3 regions of the Desulfovibrio sp. Huiquan2017 genome follow, and region 3 is predicted to be linked to each of the others. Evidence: predicted binding sites of a transcription regulator. Region 3 holds the regulator's gene; each other region holds the start of a gene.
What was found. Region 3 encodes sigma-54, which starts transcription at its own class of promoters, with help from an activator protein. Its sites were predicted from a motif close to CTGGCACGGNNNNTGCTT; they were not measured.

Region 1 (4,259 bases), on a different contig from region 3:
CAGATGAACAATCCCCACAGATTGCTGTATTATTAACCGGTGATGGGAAGGGCTATGACGATGGCGTCGGATTTCATGCCGATCTCGAAAGAATGCATAAAAATCAATGGGGAATCGAAGTAGTATCTTGGGAATTATCGTGCAAAAGGACTCTTAGAGAGTGGGCATCGAGTATTGGTGAATTCGTCAGGCTAGAAGACTACTACAACGCAGTAACATTTCTTGAAGGGACAAGATATTCGACCCCTTTGAATCTCGTCCGTAGGAAATGTGCGCATATAACAGAAATTAAAAGAGAACGAGCTCCTGAGCAAGAACTCATCGCACTAAAAAAACAAATTAAAAAGCTAAAATACGGCCAAAAAATAAACAACAAAGCCTCTCGCTCAAACAAGAAAAAAAGGAAGAGGGGCTTCTAACCAACAATACAGATGCCGCCTATCCGCGCAGCCTTTTCTTTCTTATATTGGTAATGATCCCTATGTGTTGACCACCTTCAGAGGGCTACCAAAGTCTCCCACACGGTAACCCGCTGGCGATCCTATTGCGCCGCTCCTCGGACAGAGACTCCCCACTAGGAGAGGGCCAAATCAGTCTGGACGATGTCCATGACTTCAAACTCGTTCGACTGGCAAGTCCACCCGCTACCAAGGTAACTGACAATCCAAAACGGCCCAGGGCTCTCCCCTACGAGGACGGCTTGGCCTCATCCAACGCCCGGAGCATGGTGTTGAAGACGCTGGAGGGGTTTTCGTTTCCGGCTCCGGCGGATTCCAGGGCCACGATGTAGGCCAGGATGTAGTCTTGCGAAACGCCTTTCTGTTTCAAGTACGTCAATGCCGCCTGGATGCTGTCCGTGTTGACTGCCATGGGATGAAGACCTCCGTATCTTTACCGCCACCGTACCGGCAAAACAGAAAAAGGGCCACCTTTCGGGCGGCCCTTTTTTTTCACGTATCGTAAATGATTCCTATATGTTGAAGACTCGCGGTACGCCGCCGGTGTCTTCCACCCGGAAGCCCGCCGTCGCGATCCGGTCGCGCAGTTCGTCGGATCGGGCGAAGTCCTTGGCCTCGCGGGCCTTCTGGCGGTCGGCCACCAGGCCCTGGACCTCGGCCGGGAGATCGGACAGGAGCACGGGCATCTGGGCCGGGTCGAGGATGGCCAGGATGGCGTCGATGGCCTTAAGTTCGTCCAGGCAGACCCGGGCGGCCGCGCCGGTGAGCCGGTCGTCCCCAGTCCAGAGATTGACCTGTTTGATGAATTTGAACAGCGCGGGCCAGAAATGGTGCAGCTTGAGGCCGTCGTCCATGGCCGCCCTGAAGGCCGCCTTGAGGTCGAAGACAGCCTGCTCGACGTCGGTGGAAACCGTATCGCCGCGCGCGTCCAGGGCCAGTGTCAGGGCCACCGCGCATTCCTGAATGCGCCGCCAGTTGCGCGCCCACATGGCCAGATTGTCGGCGGAGGCGCAAAGCTGCTTGCGGGCGGCCACGGACAGGAGCCACAGCCGGGCCGCGCGCCAGCCGCCCAGGGTTTCGGCCACCGAGGCCAGGGTCTCGCCCTCGGCGTCAGAGGTCTGCTGGCAGGCCATCCACGCCTGAACCTCGCGCCCGGCCGTGGACCAGATGGCCCGCAGGTTCTCCAGATGCGGAAAGCGGTGCTTGTCCGAGCCGATCATGACGTCCGTGCGGCCCGCCTCGTCCAGGGCCATGGCCGCGTGCTGCAGGAACCAACTCGGGCGCACGTTGCCCCATTGGGTCTCCAACACCTCGCCGCGCTTCAGGTCCATGAGCGACGCGCGCTTGAGGAGCGTGAAGTCCAGCGGGTTGTCCTTGACGTAGGCGTCCAGATCCACGGTGCGGCCGCCCGACACCTTGTCCATGTCCACGGTGCCGATCTCGCCGTATCGCTTGTCGCGGAACACATCGAAATAGACGCTGCGCAGCTTCTCGTAGGCCAGCCCCTTGCCCAGGAGCTTCCGGCACAGATTGAGCGCGGTCTCGTTGCTGGCCGACGACAGGGGAAATTTCAGGTCGGCGGACAACCCCATGGCCCGACCACGCGCCAGGACGGCCTCGCGCCGCGCCTCGGCCAGGGAGGTTCGATCCGTTCCCGCTTCGCGGGCTGCCGCCAGAGTACGGTCGTCCATGTCCGTCAGCCCGGCCACGCCCACGGCCTCCACGCCGCGCCCGGCCAGATGGCGGATGAACACGTCGAGCAGCACAAGCCGCCGCCAGGAATCCAGACCGTCCGGGTTGTCCAGGCTCGGGCCCATGGTGTACGCGCCCAGGCCCGCCCCGGTGTGGAGCATCTTGTCCGCGCCCGTGGCCATATCGAAAATCGTCACCCCGCTGCCGGACTGCCGCCGATAGAGGTGGGTGGAAAGGTAACGCTCACCCGAATCCGGGAAAATGACCACGACGAGTCCCTTGTCCAACCGCTCGGCCAGTTGCAGGGCCCCGCCCAGGGCCGCGCCCGAGCTCATGCCCGCGAAGATGCCCTCCATGCGGGCCAGCCTGCGGCAGTTCTCGAAGGCGTCCTCGTCCTCCACGCGCAGGACTTCGTCCAGGGCGGTCTTGTCGTAAATACCCGGCGGGTAGGATTCGAGCATGTTTTTGAGCCCCTGGATCTTGTGCCCCGCGTAGGGCTCCACGGCGGCCACGTACACATCGCCCATCTCATGCAACCTTTTCGCGATGCCCATGGCCGTGCCCGAGGTGCCCAGCGTCATGACGCAGTGGGTCACCGCGCCGCCGGTCTGGTTCCAGATCTCCAGCCCGGTCCCCATGTAGTGCGCCCGGATGGATGCCGGGTTGTTGTATTGGTCCATGAGCACATACTTGTCCGGCTCCTCGCGGGCGTAGCGATAGGCCTGTTCGATGGCCCCGTCCGTGGCCAGATGGCCCGGGGTCAGCTCCAGCTCCGCCCCGTAGGCGGCCATGATCATCTTGCGCTCCTCGCTCGCCGTTTCGGGCATGAGCAGCTTGATGCGGTATCCCTTGATGGCCGCGACCATGGCCAGCCCCACACCGGTATTGCCCGAGGTGGCCTCAATGATGATCTTGTCCTTCGTCAGCTCGCCCGAGGCCTCGGCGGCCTCGATCATGGCGGCAGCCACACGGTCCTTGATGGACCCCCCGGGATTTTGACTCTCGATCTTGGCCAAAATCCTGACGTTCGGATTGGGGTTGAGGTGGCGTATCTCCACCAGCGGCGTATCGCCAATCAGCTCAAGGAGGTTCTTGTTCATCGTAGCGCCTTGAAATCATGCGGGTTGAGTTCGGAATTAATGCCCGCACCCTATGGCAAAAAGGGGTTTGGCGCAACTGGCATACAATCTGCATTTCTTCGTCGAACCGTCCATTTTTTGAGCATGCGAGGATGCGCCATGAATCCGTACCCGTTCCTGAAAGACAACATCGAATACCTGCAACGCACCGGGAATCCCATTTTCCAGTGGCTGTCCACCCGCCCGTTCAACGAGGACAAGCTCAAGACCCGGCTGTTCGTCAACCACGGCGGACTGCTCGACTGGAAGATGGACAACGACCAGGGGCTGCTCGCTTCCCTGCCCCCCCAGGGGCTGTACGGCAACTGGATTCATCCCGACAAGGCCGAGTCCTCGGCCACTTTCGTGGTCGGCTGCAACCTCGGCTACGGCATCAATCACGTGCTGTCCAACACCCCGGACACCCACAAGGTCATGCTCCTGGAACCGCGTTCCGAGATGCTGCTGGCCTGCCTGGGCCAGACCGACTACCGGCCTTTCTTCGAATGCAAGAAGTTCCACCTGCTGGTCCCGGACGAACGGTTCCTGTCCGAAGTGATCCGCAACCTCGACCTGCAATTCATCTACGGCCAGATCCACCTGAAGCGGGACATCCCCAGTAGCCAGCTCGGACCCGAATACGCCCAGTGGTCCACCTGGCTGAAGAACAAGCTCGAAAACTTCTCCCTGGAGCTGTCCACCCTGCGCCACCGCCAGGACGTCATGGTCAAGAACGAAATCGACAACTTCGCCAAGGCCATGCGCGACGGCAGCCTCAAGTCCGTGGCGGGCAAGGCCGCAGGCGTGGGCGCGGTCATCCTCGGCGCGGGCCCGTCGCTGGAAACCATGGCGCCGCTGCTCAAGGAGAAAATGGGCCACGTGCTCTACACCTGCGCCCTCCAGACCATTCCGTCCCTTCAGACGCTCGGCATCAAACCGCACCTGTGCGCGGCCATCGACTACGACAAGTCCATGCTCAAGGTCTTCGAAC
Region 2 (4,259 bases), on a different contig from region 3:
GCCCGACGCAAAGCGTCGGGCCTTTTCTTGTCCGTTGCTTTCGCAGCTAGCGCCGGACCATGGTCACCGTGATCTCCACGGGCTTGTCCTTGGGCCAGGTCAGGGGGTCTATGCGCATGTCGCCGGAAAAGAGCACCTGGCCGTTAAACTCGATGCGCGCCGAGATCGCGTAGTGGAGCTGCTTGACGATTTTTTCCGGGTCGTAGCTGAAGACCGCCTTGAAGGGCGGCGCGGCTTTGATCGGCAGGAACGCCTTGGCCTCGACGTTGTCGTCGGGGTTCAGCCGGGAGATGTTGACCAGCTCCACGAACAGGGTGCAGCCCGGCGGCAGGAGCATGCGTTCGCGGTAGGAGACCGAGATCTTGAGCGCGGCCATCGAGCTCGGCTCGCTATCGGGCGCGGGCGTGTCGGACGATGTGGTCCGGCAACCGGGCAGGGCGACCAAGGTCAGGAAAATGGCCGCCAGGACGGGAAGGAAACGGACGGATGTGCGGGACATGTACGACTCCATGTTTGCGGCATGCTACGCAATTTTGCGCCAATGCGCCAGTGGAACGCGGCGGGTCGGAAAGCGAAGCGGAAAAGATGCGGATTTTTCTTGATATTGAAAATCAACTTCAATAAAGTGCACCCATGGCGACCAACCCGATCATGATGCAATTCGTTGTCCGGCCTGGGAAAGTCTTTTCCGGGGGGGAGGGATGCCGTCCGTTGCGCGGCCGATGTACCGGCCGGTCCGCATCGTGCGCGGCCGGAATCCATTTAACCCGAAGGAGAAAATCATGAGCACGTTGAAACAACTCGGCATCCTCAATCGAGACGGCATGCGCGCCTGCAACGAAGGCCGTCCCGGCGACGCCCTGTTCCAGTTGACCCAGGCCGACAGCCTGGCCCGGAGCCTGAATTCGCCCCTGCACGAGGCCAAAGTGCGCAACAACATGGCCCTGGTCTACCAGATGTCCGGCAAATACGCGGAGGCGCGGGTCAGCTTCCGCATCGCAGCCAATCGGGCCGTGGAGGGCGGAGGCGAGGACACCGGCCTGTACCGGGCGATCATGCGGAATCTGGATTCCCTGACCGTCCAGGCCAAAGAGAAGGCCGCCTAGCCATGGATGTTTTTCGCTTGGCCTCGGCGGCGGCCGTTCCGCTGCCGAGGCCGTCCGCCCGGCGATCGGACTCCGGCCGTCTCATAACCACAGCCCTGCATCAACTCGCCGAGTCCCTGGGCAACGCCATCGACGCCAAGGACCCGCACACCTCCATGCACTCCGATGAGGTGGCCGAGATCGCCCTGGCCCTGGCTCTGGCCATGGGGCTCTCCCCGAGCCATGCCTCGGTCATCCATGTTGCCGGGCATCTGCACGACATCGGCAAGATCGGCGTGCCCGACTCGGTGTTCAGGAAGCGGGGGCCGCTCACCGACGACGAATGGCGGGCCGTGCGTCAGCACCCCGAGGTCGGGGCCGCCATCCTCGAACCCGTGGCTGCGCTGCGCGAGCTCGGCGTGGTCGATATGGTTCTCCATCATCACGAGCGATGGGATGGGAAAGGCTATCCCCACGGCCTCGAAGACGTGGCCATCCCACTCGGCGCGCGCATCATCAGTGTGGCCGATACCCTGTCCGCCATGCTCCAGGACCGGCCCTACCGTTCATCTCTGGGCGTGGACCACGCCTGCCGCGAGATCGTCCGTTGTTCCGGCTCCCAGTTCGATCCCTGTGTGGTCCGCGCCTTCAGCCGTTCCCCGGGCAAAATTCTCCGTCTCCTCACTCCCGGGGCGGGAAACGGCATGAAGGTTTGACTGAATCGGGGGGTGATGCGGATGGATTGGTCGATTTTCGCCGAGGCAAATCCCGGCGGCCGGGCAAGGGGAGCGTGTCGCCGTCCGGCCTGAATGTTTCGCGGCGCCGCATCTCGGAGGCGGAAAAAGACAAGGGCCTGGAGCGGTGTGCGCTCCAGGCCCGTGTTATCTCAACTTCTCGACTACGCCTTGGGCGGGTCGGGGAGGGCGAGGATGGGGGCGATGACCTGTTCCATGGCTTTGCCGGTGGCGGTATCGCGGTGGACCTTCATGAAGGGGTAACCCTCGTCGCCGGAGTCGGCCACGGCCGGGTCCAGGGGGATGCGTCCGAGGAACTGGACGCCCGATTCCTTGGCCAGATCCTCGCCGCCGCCGGACTTGAAGATGTTATGCACCTTGCCGCAGTCGGGGCAGGCGAAACCGGACATGTTTTCAACGATGCCGAGCACGCGGTTGCCGACTTCGCCGACAAAGGACACGGACCGGCGCACGTCATCCACGGCCACGCCCTGGGGGGTGGTGACGATGACGGCCATGGCCGTGGGGCCCAGCGTCTGGAGAGTGGACAGGGGCTCGTCGCCGGTGCCCGGGGGGCAGTCGACGATGAGAAAGTCGAGATCGCCCCACATGACGTCCTCAACGAATTGCTTGATCAGGCCGATTTTGACCGGACCGCGCCAGATGACCGCCTGGCGGTCGTCCTGGAGCAGAAAACCCAGCGACATGACGGACAGGTTCTTGCTCCACGGCACGGGTTCCATGACCTGGTCTCCGATGTGGGGCTGCTTGCCCTTGAGCGAGAGCAGGCGCGGCACGCTGGGGCCATGAACATCCACGTCAAGCAGGCCGACTTTCTTGCCGGCCAGGGACAGGGCCACGGCGATGTTGGCGGCCACGGTGGATTTGCCCACGCCGCCCTTGCCGGACATGACCACGATCTTGTGTTTGATGCGGCTTAGGGTCTTTTGCAGTTTCTGATCTTCGGGCTTGTCGCAGCCCGTGGTGCTGGTACAGGTTCCGTCAGGCGAGGCGGAGGCACATCCTTCACAACCACTCATATTGTTCTCCTGAAAACGGCGACCCGAAGCCGCCTTGGAAGTGTTCATAGAGCCCGGACCGGCGAACGGCCGCGGTCGGGTTCAAGAGAAATAACCACAGTGGGAGAAATGTCAAACCGATGCCCCCGGCATGGTCAATTCGGCCAGTTGGCCGTGGAGAAATCCGTCGAGCACCTGGTCCTCGGAGCCGGTCAGCCAGGGGATGACCGTGATCCCGGCTTTTTCCAGGGCGTGACGGGTGCGGTTGCAGATGGCACCGCACAAGAAAATGGTTACCCCGCAGGCCAATATGGCGGATGTCCTGTCCATAGGGTCCTTTGAGGGAAGGGATAGGAGGCCTGCGGGGTAAGATTTTTTATCGCGTATTTCAAATAACTTGTATCCGTCCGCATTTTCGCACACGGAGGCCAGTCGGTCCTGGTAGCACGCCAGGCAAATCAGCTTGGCGGAATCCGTTCTCATCGTTTCACTCCAAAAAGTCCGGTGGAACCCGAACCGATTGCTTTACCTTTGAGCATGGATCATGCCAAATAAAATACCTTTGTAAATCAATATGTTATACATGCAGCAAAAGATTCTATGGACGAATTTTACGCCATATAGTTGTGGCGTAGGGCGAATTATTCGCCCGGTGCGGGCTCGGCCAGGAGGCGCCGCAGGGTATCCTTGGTGATGCCCAGTTCGCGGCTGGCGGCCATGCGTTTGCCGTTGTTGCGGCGTACCGCCTGGCGGGCGGCGCGCCGCTTGATGGCGTCCATGGTCCCGCTTAGCCCGGCGGACGCGGCCCGGCGTCCGGCCTTGGGCTGGAGATATTCCGGGAGGTGCTCCATCTGGATGAACCCGTCGGGGCAGAGGATGAAGGCGTATTCGAGGATGTTTTCCAGCTCGCGCACGTTGCCCGGATAGTCGTGGCGCATGAGCACGTGCAGGGCGTCCTCGCTGACGCCCTTGATGGCCTTGTTGCGCAGCCCGTTGAACTCTTCGAGGAAGTGGTCGATGAGCAGGGGCAGGTCCTCCTGACGTTCGGTCAGGGGCGGCAGGGTCAGAGTGACCACGTTGAGGCGGTAGAACAGGTCCTGGCGGAAGGCCCCTTCGGCCACGGCGTCTTCGAGATCGCGGTTGGTGGCGGCCACCACGCGCACATCGGCATGGACCGGGGCCACGCCGCCCAGCGGTTCGAAGGTCTTTTCCTGGAGAAAGCGCAACAACTTGACCTGAAGGTTGCGGGGCATGTCTCCTATTTCGTCCAGGAAAACCGTGCCGCCGTCAGCTTGTTCGAACCGGCCCGGCTTGTCCGTGCGCGCGTCGGTGAAGGCGCCCGCCTTGTAGCCGAACAGTTCGGATTCCAGGAGGGCGTCGGGCAGGGCTCCGCAGTTTACGGCCACGAACGGGCCGTCCTT
Region 3 (4,259 bases):
CTTGGCTTCAAGAAAGAGGACCTGCGGGGTTATGCCGAGCTCGGCGAACCCCTTCAGGGCCTGTCCCCATCCGTCCACGAACTCGAACTGGCGCAGGTCCATGCCCAGCGCCAGGCCGCGATACTTGGTATCGAATTTGAGGATGAGGTCGGCCAGCTTGGGCGATATCTCGGACGGCAGTCCGTCGATACAGAAGAAGCCCAGATCTTCAAAGACCTTGAGGGCGGTGCTCTTGCCGGACCCGGAGAGCCCGGTGACGATCACCACGGGAAAAGGATTGGTCGCGGTCAACGGTGTCCGTCCCGGGGTTATACGCTCTTGAGCAGGGCCCAGAGGGCCTCAAGGTCTTCGGCCGCCAGAAACGCCTTGCGGAATTCCTCGTCCTTGAGAAGACGGGAGATCTGCGCCAGGACGCGCAGGTGCATGCCCGCTACCTGCTCCGGGGCCAGCACCAAAAAAAAGATGGTGCAGGGACTATGGTCCAGGGCCTCGAATTCCACACCCTTGTGGCTGCGGCCCACGACCACGATGACCTTTTCCAGGTCTTCGAGCTTGCCGTGGGGAATGGCGATACCGTCCCCAATGCCAGTGGAGCCGAGCCGTTCACGATCGAGAAGGACACGGACCGCATGGTCCGTGTCCATCTCTGGATATTGTTCGCCCAAGGGGGCGACGAGTTCTTGCAGAACGTCCGATTTGGTCTCGGACGCGAGTTCGGGAAGGATCAGCTCCTTCGCCAGGTAATCACTGAGTTTCATGCTTAGTTACCAGGGTCGATCAGGCCGTAATCGCCGTTCTTCCTCTTGTATATTACGTTAACGCCTTCGGTTTCCGCATTGCGGAAGACCAGGAATTCATTGTCAAGGGCATCGAGCTGCATGGCGGCCTCGTCCACGGACATGGGCTTGGGCTCGTATGCATCGGTGCCTACGATGGTGGGGGATGAACCGGCAGCGAGGTCCTCATAGGACAGGTAGTTCATCTGCACCATTTTATTCGGACGCGCCTGTCTGGGGCGGTTCTTCATCTTTTCCCGCATCTTGCGGAGCTGGGCTTCCAGCTTGTCCAGGACCATGTCAATGGTGGAATACATGTCTTCCGAGTCTTCATAGGCCGAGATATGAATGCGATCCGAGTTCAGGATCACGTCCGCCTTGTGGCGGAACTTATCGACCAGCAGATTGACTTGGAGATCTGCCTCCGCATCGGAAACGTATTTTGCTACCTTTTCAAAACGCTTTTCCGCATACCCCTTGAGGTGATCGGAAGGCTCGAAGTTCTTGAAAGTGAAGCTGATGTTCATACGCCGCCTCCTGGTTGAGAGTGCCAAACAGTTCTAGAAGTACTGCTTGCGTTTTGAAGATGAAGGAATGCCCATGGCCGAGCGGTACTTGGCGACCGTACGCCGGGCGATATTCACTTCCAGTTTTTCCTGGAGGATCTCGCCGATGCGCTCGTCACTGAGCGGTTTCTTCGTGTCTTCGTCTGCGATCATTTGCTTGATGAGCGCCTTGACGCTCTCCGAGCCCACCTGGGAACCGTCGTTCAGATCCAAGGCCGAGTTGAAGAAAAACTTCAGCTCGAAAATGCCGTGGGGAGTCGAAACATACTTGTTCGTCGTGATCCGGCTCACGGTGGATTCGTGCATTTCGATATCTTCCGCTACCTCCTTGAGGATCAAGGGTTTGAGCTTTGTCACGCCTTCTTCGAAGAAGGCTCTTTGAAAACCGACGATGCTTTCAACCACTTTATACAGGGTTCGCTGCCGCTGGTACAGACTTTTCATCAACCATGCGGCGGAACGCATCTTTTCCTGAAAATATTCCTTCTCCTTGTCGGCCGCGCCCTTCATGGAATCCACGTAGAAGGTATTCATCTGCAACCGGGGCATGCCGTCCTCGTTGAGGATGATGACGAAGTCCTCGCCGTACTTGTAGACGAACACGTCCGGGCTGACGTAATGCGGCTCGGTGCTGGAGAAATTGGCGCCGGGCATGGGATCGAGCGTCTGGAGCAGGTCCAGGTATGCCTTGAGCTCGTCCATGGAGATTTTGAATTTGCGCGCCAACGGCTTGTAGCGATTCTTTTCCAGATCCTCCAGATGGTCGCGCACCAGGGAGACCAGAGTCGGGTCGTCGTAGCCCAGGACTTCCATCTGGACCAGCAGGCATTCCTGCGGGCTGCGGGCACCCACGCCCACAGGGTCCAAATGCTGGATGCGCAACAGGACGGATTCGATCTCCTCCTCGGAGGCCTGGACCATGGCACCCAACTCCGCCATGGACGCCTGCAGGTAGCCGTTTGAATCGAGATTGCCGATGATGACGTCCCCGATGGCCAATTCCTGCTCCGAAAAGCTGGACAGACGCATCTGCCAGTTGAGATGCCCTTCCAAGGAAGGCTTGGAGGCCAGCCGCGCCTCGAAGGACATACCCTCTTCCGGCATTTCCATGTCGCGGGACATGGCCTGCTTGGAGGTGGAGGAAAATTCGCCGAGATAGTTTTCCCAGTCGGCGTTGCGGACCAACTCCTCCTCGGCCTGGGATTCGGTCAGGGCCTCCGCTTTGTCTGGGACCTCGGTGTCGGTTTCGGTCTCATCAAGAAAGGGATTCTCCAACAATTCCTGCTGCACCGTCTCCAGTAGTTCAAGACGCGATAACTGCAGCAGCTTGATGGCCTGCTGCAACTGGGGCGTCATGACCAGTTGCTGAGAGAGCTTGAGCTGTTGCCGAAGTTCCAATCCCATGATTCGTCACTCGCTTGAAGTTGTATTTATCGGCTGCTGGATAACGAAAATTTTTTTCGCCCGCCCACCATTTTTTTCAAACCAACTATGCCACAGAGAATTTAAGGATGCAACACAATAGTGATAACATCCTGTTTCTATTGTAAATACACAGGGCACATTGATGGTATGAAAAAAGTGTACCAACCTTTGGGTACGGTGTAAATCGGGAAAGCGAAAAAAAGATAAGGGCAAGGAGATCAGAGATGAAAATCTTCGCCCAGATAGATCTGCCGGGCGCGGCTGGATGTGACGATTTCAGACGGGGCTCCCTCCAGAATGACCGTCCCTTCGTAGACAAGGTAGGCACGATCGCAAATGTTCAGGGTCTCCCGGACATTGTGGTCGGAAATGAGGATGCCGATCTCCATGGACTTGAGCACGGAGATTATTTCCTGGATGTCGATGACCGCAATGGGGTCGATGCCCGCGAACGGTTCGTCCAGAAGAATGAACTGCGGATCGAGGATGAGCGCCCGGGCGATCTCAAGCCTGCGCCGCTCGCCGCCGGACAGGAACATGGCCGCCTGGTCCGCCAGCTTGGTGATGGTGAACATCTCCATGAGTTCCTCGGCCCGGGCCCGCTGCTGCCGTGAAGTCAGGTTGGTCTGCTCCAGGATGATCTGGAGATTCTGGCGCACGGTAAGCTTTTTGAAGATGGAGCTTTCCTGGGGCAGATAGCTGACGCCGAGGCGGGCGCGCTCGTGCAGGGGCTTGTCCGTGAGCGGCTGGCCGTTCAGCGACACCTCGCCGGTGTTGGGCTGAACAATGCCCACGAGCATGTAGAACGTGGTCGTCTTGCCCGCGCCATTGGGACCGAGCAGGCCGACCACCTCGCGCGTGTTGACCTCTATGTTGATGCCGTGGACGACCTCTTTCTGTCCGTACCGCTTGGACAGGTTCGTTGCGCGCAGACCTTCCGCCATCTACTGCACCTTGAGATTGCCGGGAGTCATGAAGACGGCCTTGACGCGCTGTTCGCCGCCGATGACCTCGGATCGATCGTCTTTGATGTGGAAATTGATGACTTCGCCGGTCAAGGAGTTGGGGCCATCCTGGAGTTTGGGATTCTGCTCCATCTTGAGGAGTTGCGGCCCCACCAAGTAGGTCAGCTTGCCGCAGGTTCCTTCGGTGGTCCCCTTCCGTGCCCGGACTTTGCCTTCGGCCACGATGCGGTCAACGCTATCGGCGGAAAATTTCTTGTCGGAGCTGGACGCGAGAAAGGCCGAAAGCCTGTCGGCCCAGAGGGTCAGTTCGCCATGGGTAGCGACCACGTTACCCACGAAGGAAATGACCTTGCCGGTTTCATTGTAGGTCATGCGATCGGAAGTGATCTTCACCGGCAGACGGTTCGGATCCATGCCCACCGGAATGGGGGCGGGCGGCGGTGTTTCAGCCACAGCACCCGTGACCTGCCCTTCTCCGGAATCGATCTTGGGGGCCGCCGGAGTGGGCGTGGACGCGGCCTTCTTCA

Region 1: a site for sigma-54 is predicted at 3,327-3,344, ahead of J0909_RS12105 (motility associated factor glycosyltransferase family protein). Genes of this name have one in related genera too.
Region 2: a site for sigma-54 is predicted at 3,372-3,389, ahead of J0909_RS18485 (NifB/NifX family molybdenum-iron cluster-binding protein). Genes of this name have one in related genera too.

Annotation. Positions count from the first base shown of each region.
Region 1 covers NZ_JAFMPN010000012.1:160,164-164,422, reverse strand. Annotated here, with positions in the region: gene J0909_RS12120 (NYN domain-containing protein) at 1-419, shown strand, start outside; gene J0909_RS12115 (hypothetical protein) at 688-870, opposite strand; gene J0909_RS12110 (cysteine synthase) at 971-3,250, opposite strand; gene J0909_RS12105 (motility associated factor glycosyltransferase family protein) at 3,389-4,259, shown strand, end outside.
Region 2 covers NZ_JAFMPN010000023.1:42,210-46,468, forward strand. Annotated here, with positions in the region: gene J0909_RS17390 (YbaY family lipoprotein) at 47-499, opposite strand; gene J0909_RS17395 (tetratricopeptide repeat protein) at 783-1,106, shown strand; gene J0909_RS17400 (HD-GYP domain-containing protein) at 1,109-1,801, shown strand; gene J0909_RS17405 (Mrp/NBP35 family ATP-binding protein) at 1,984-2,859, opposite strand; gene J0909_RS18485 (NifB/NifX family molybdenum-iron cluster-binding protein) at 2,971-3,168, opposite strand; gene J0909_RS17415 (sigma-54 interaction domain-containing protein) at 3,480-4,259, opposite strand, start outside.
Region 3 covers NZ_JAFMPN010000014.1:6,003-10,261, reverse strand. Annotated here, with positions in the region: gene rapZ (RNase adapter RapZ) at 1-291, opposite strand, end outside; gene J0909_RS12875 (PTS sugar transporter subunit IIA) at 309-758, opposite strand; gene hpf (ribosome hibernation-promoting factor, HPF/YfiA family) at 761-1,303, opposite strand; gene rpoN (RNA polymerase factor sigma-54) at 1,337-2,746, opposite strand; gene lptB (LPS export ABC transporter ATP-binding protein) at 2,986-3,711, opposite strand; gene J0909_RS12855 (LptA/OstA family protein) at 3,712-4,259, opposite strand, start outside.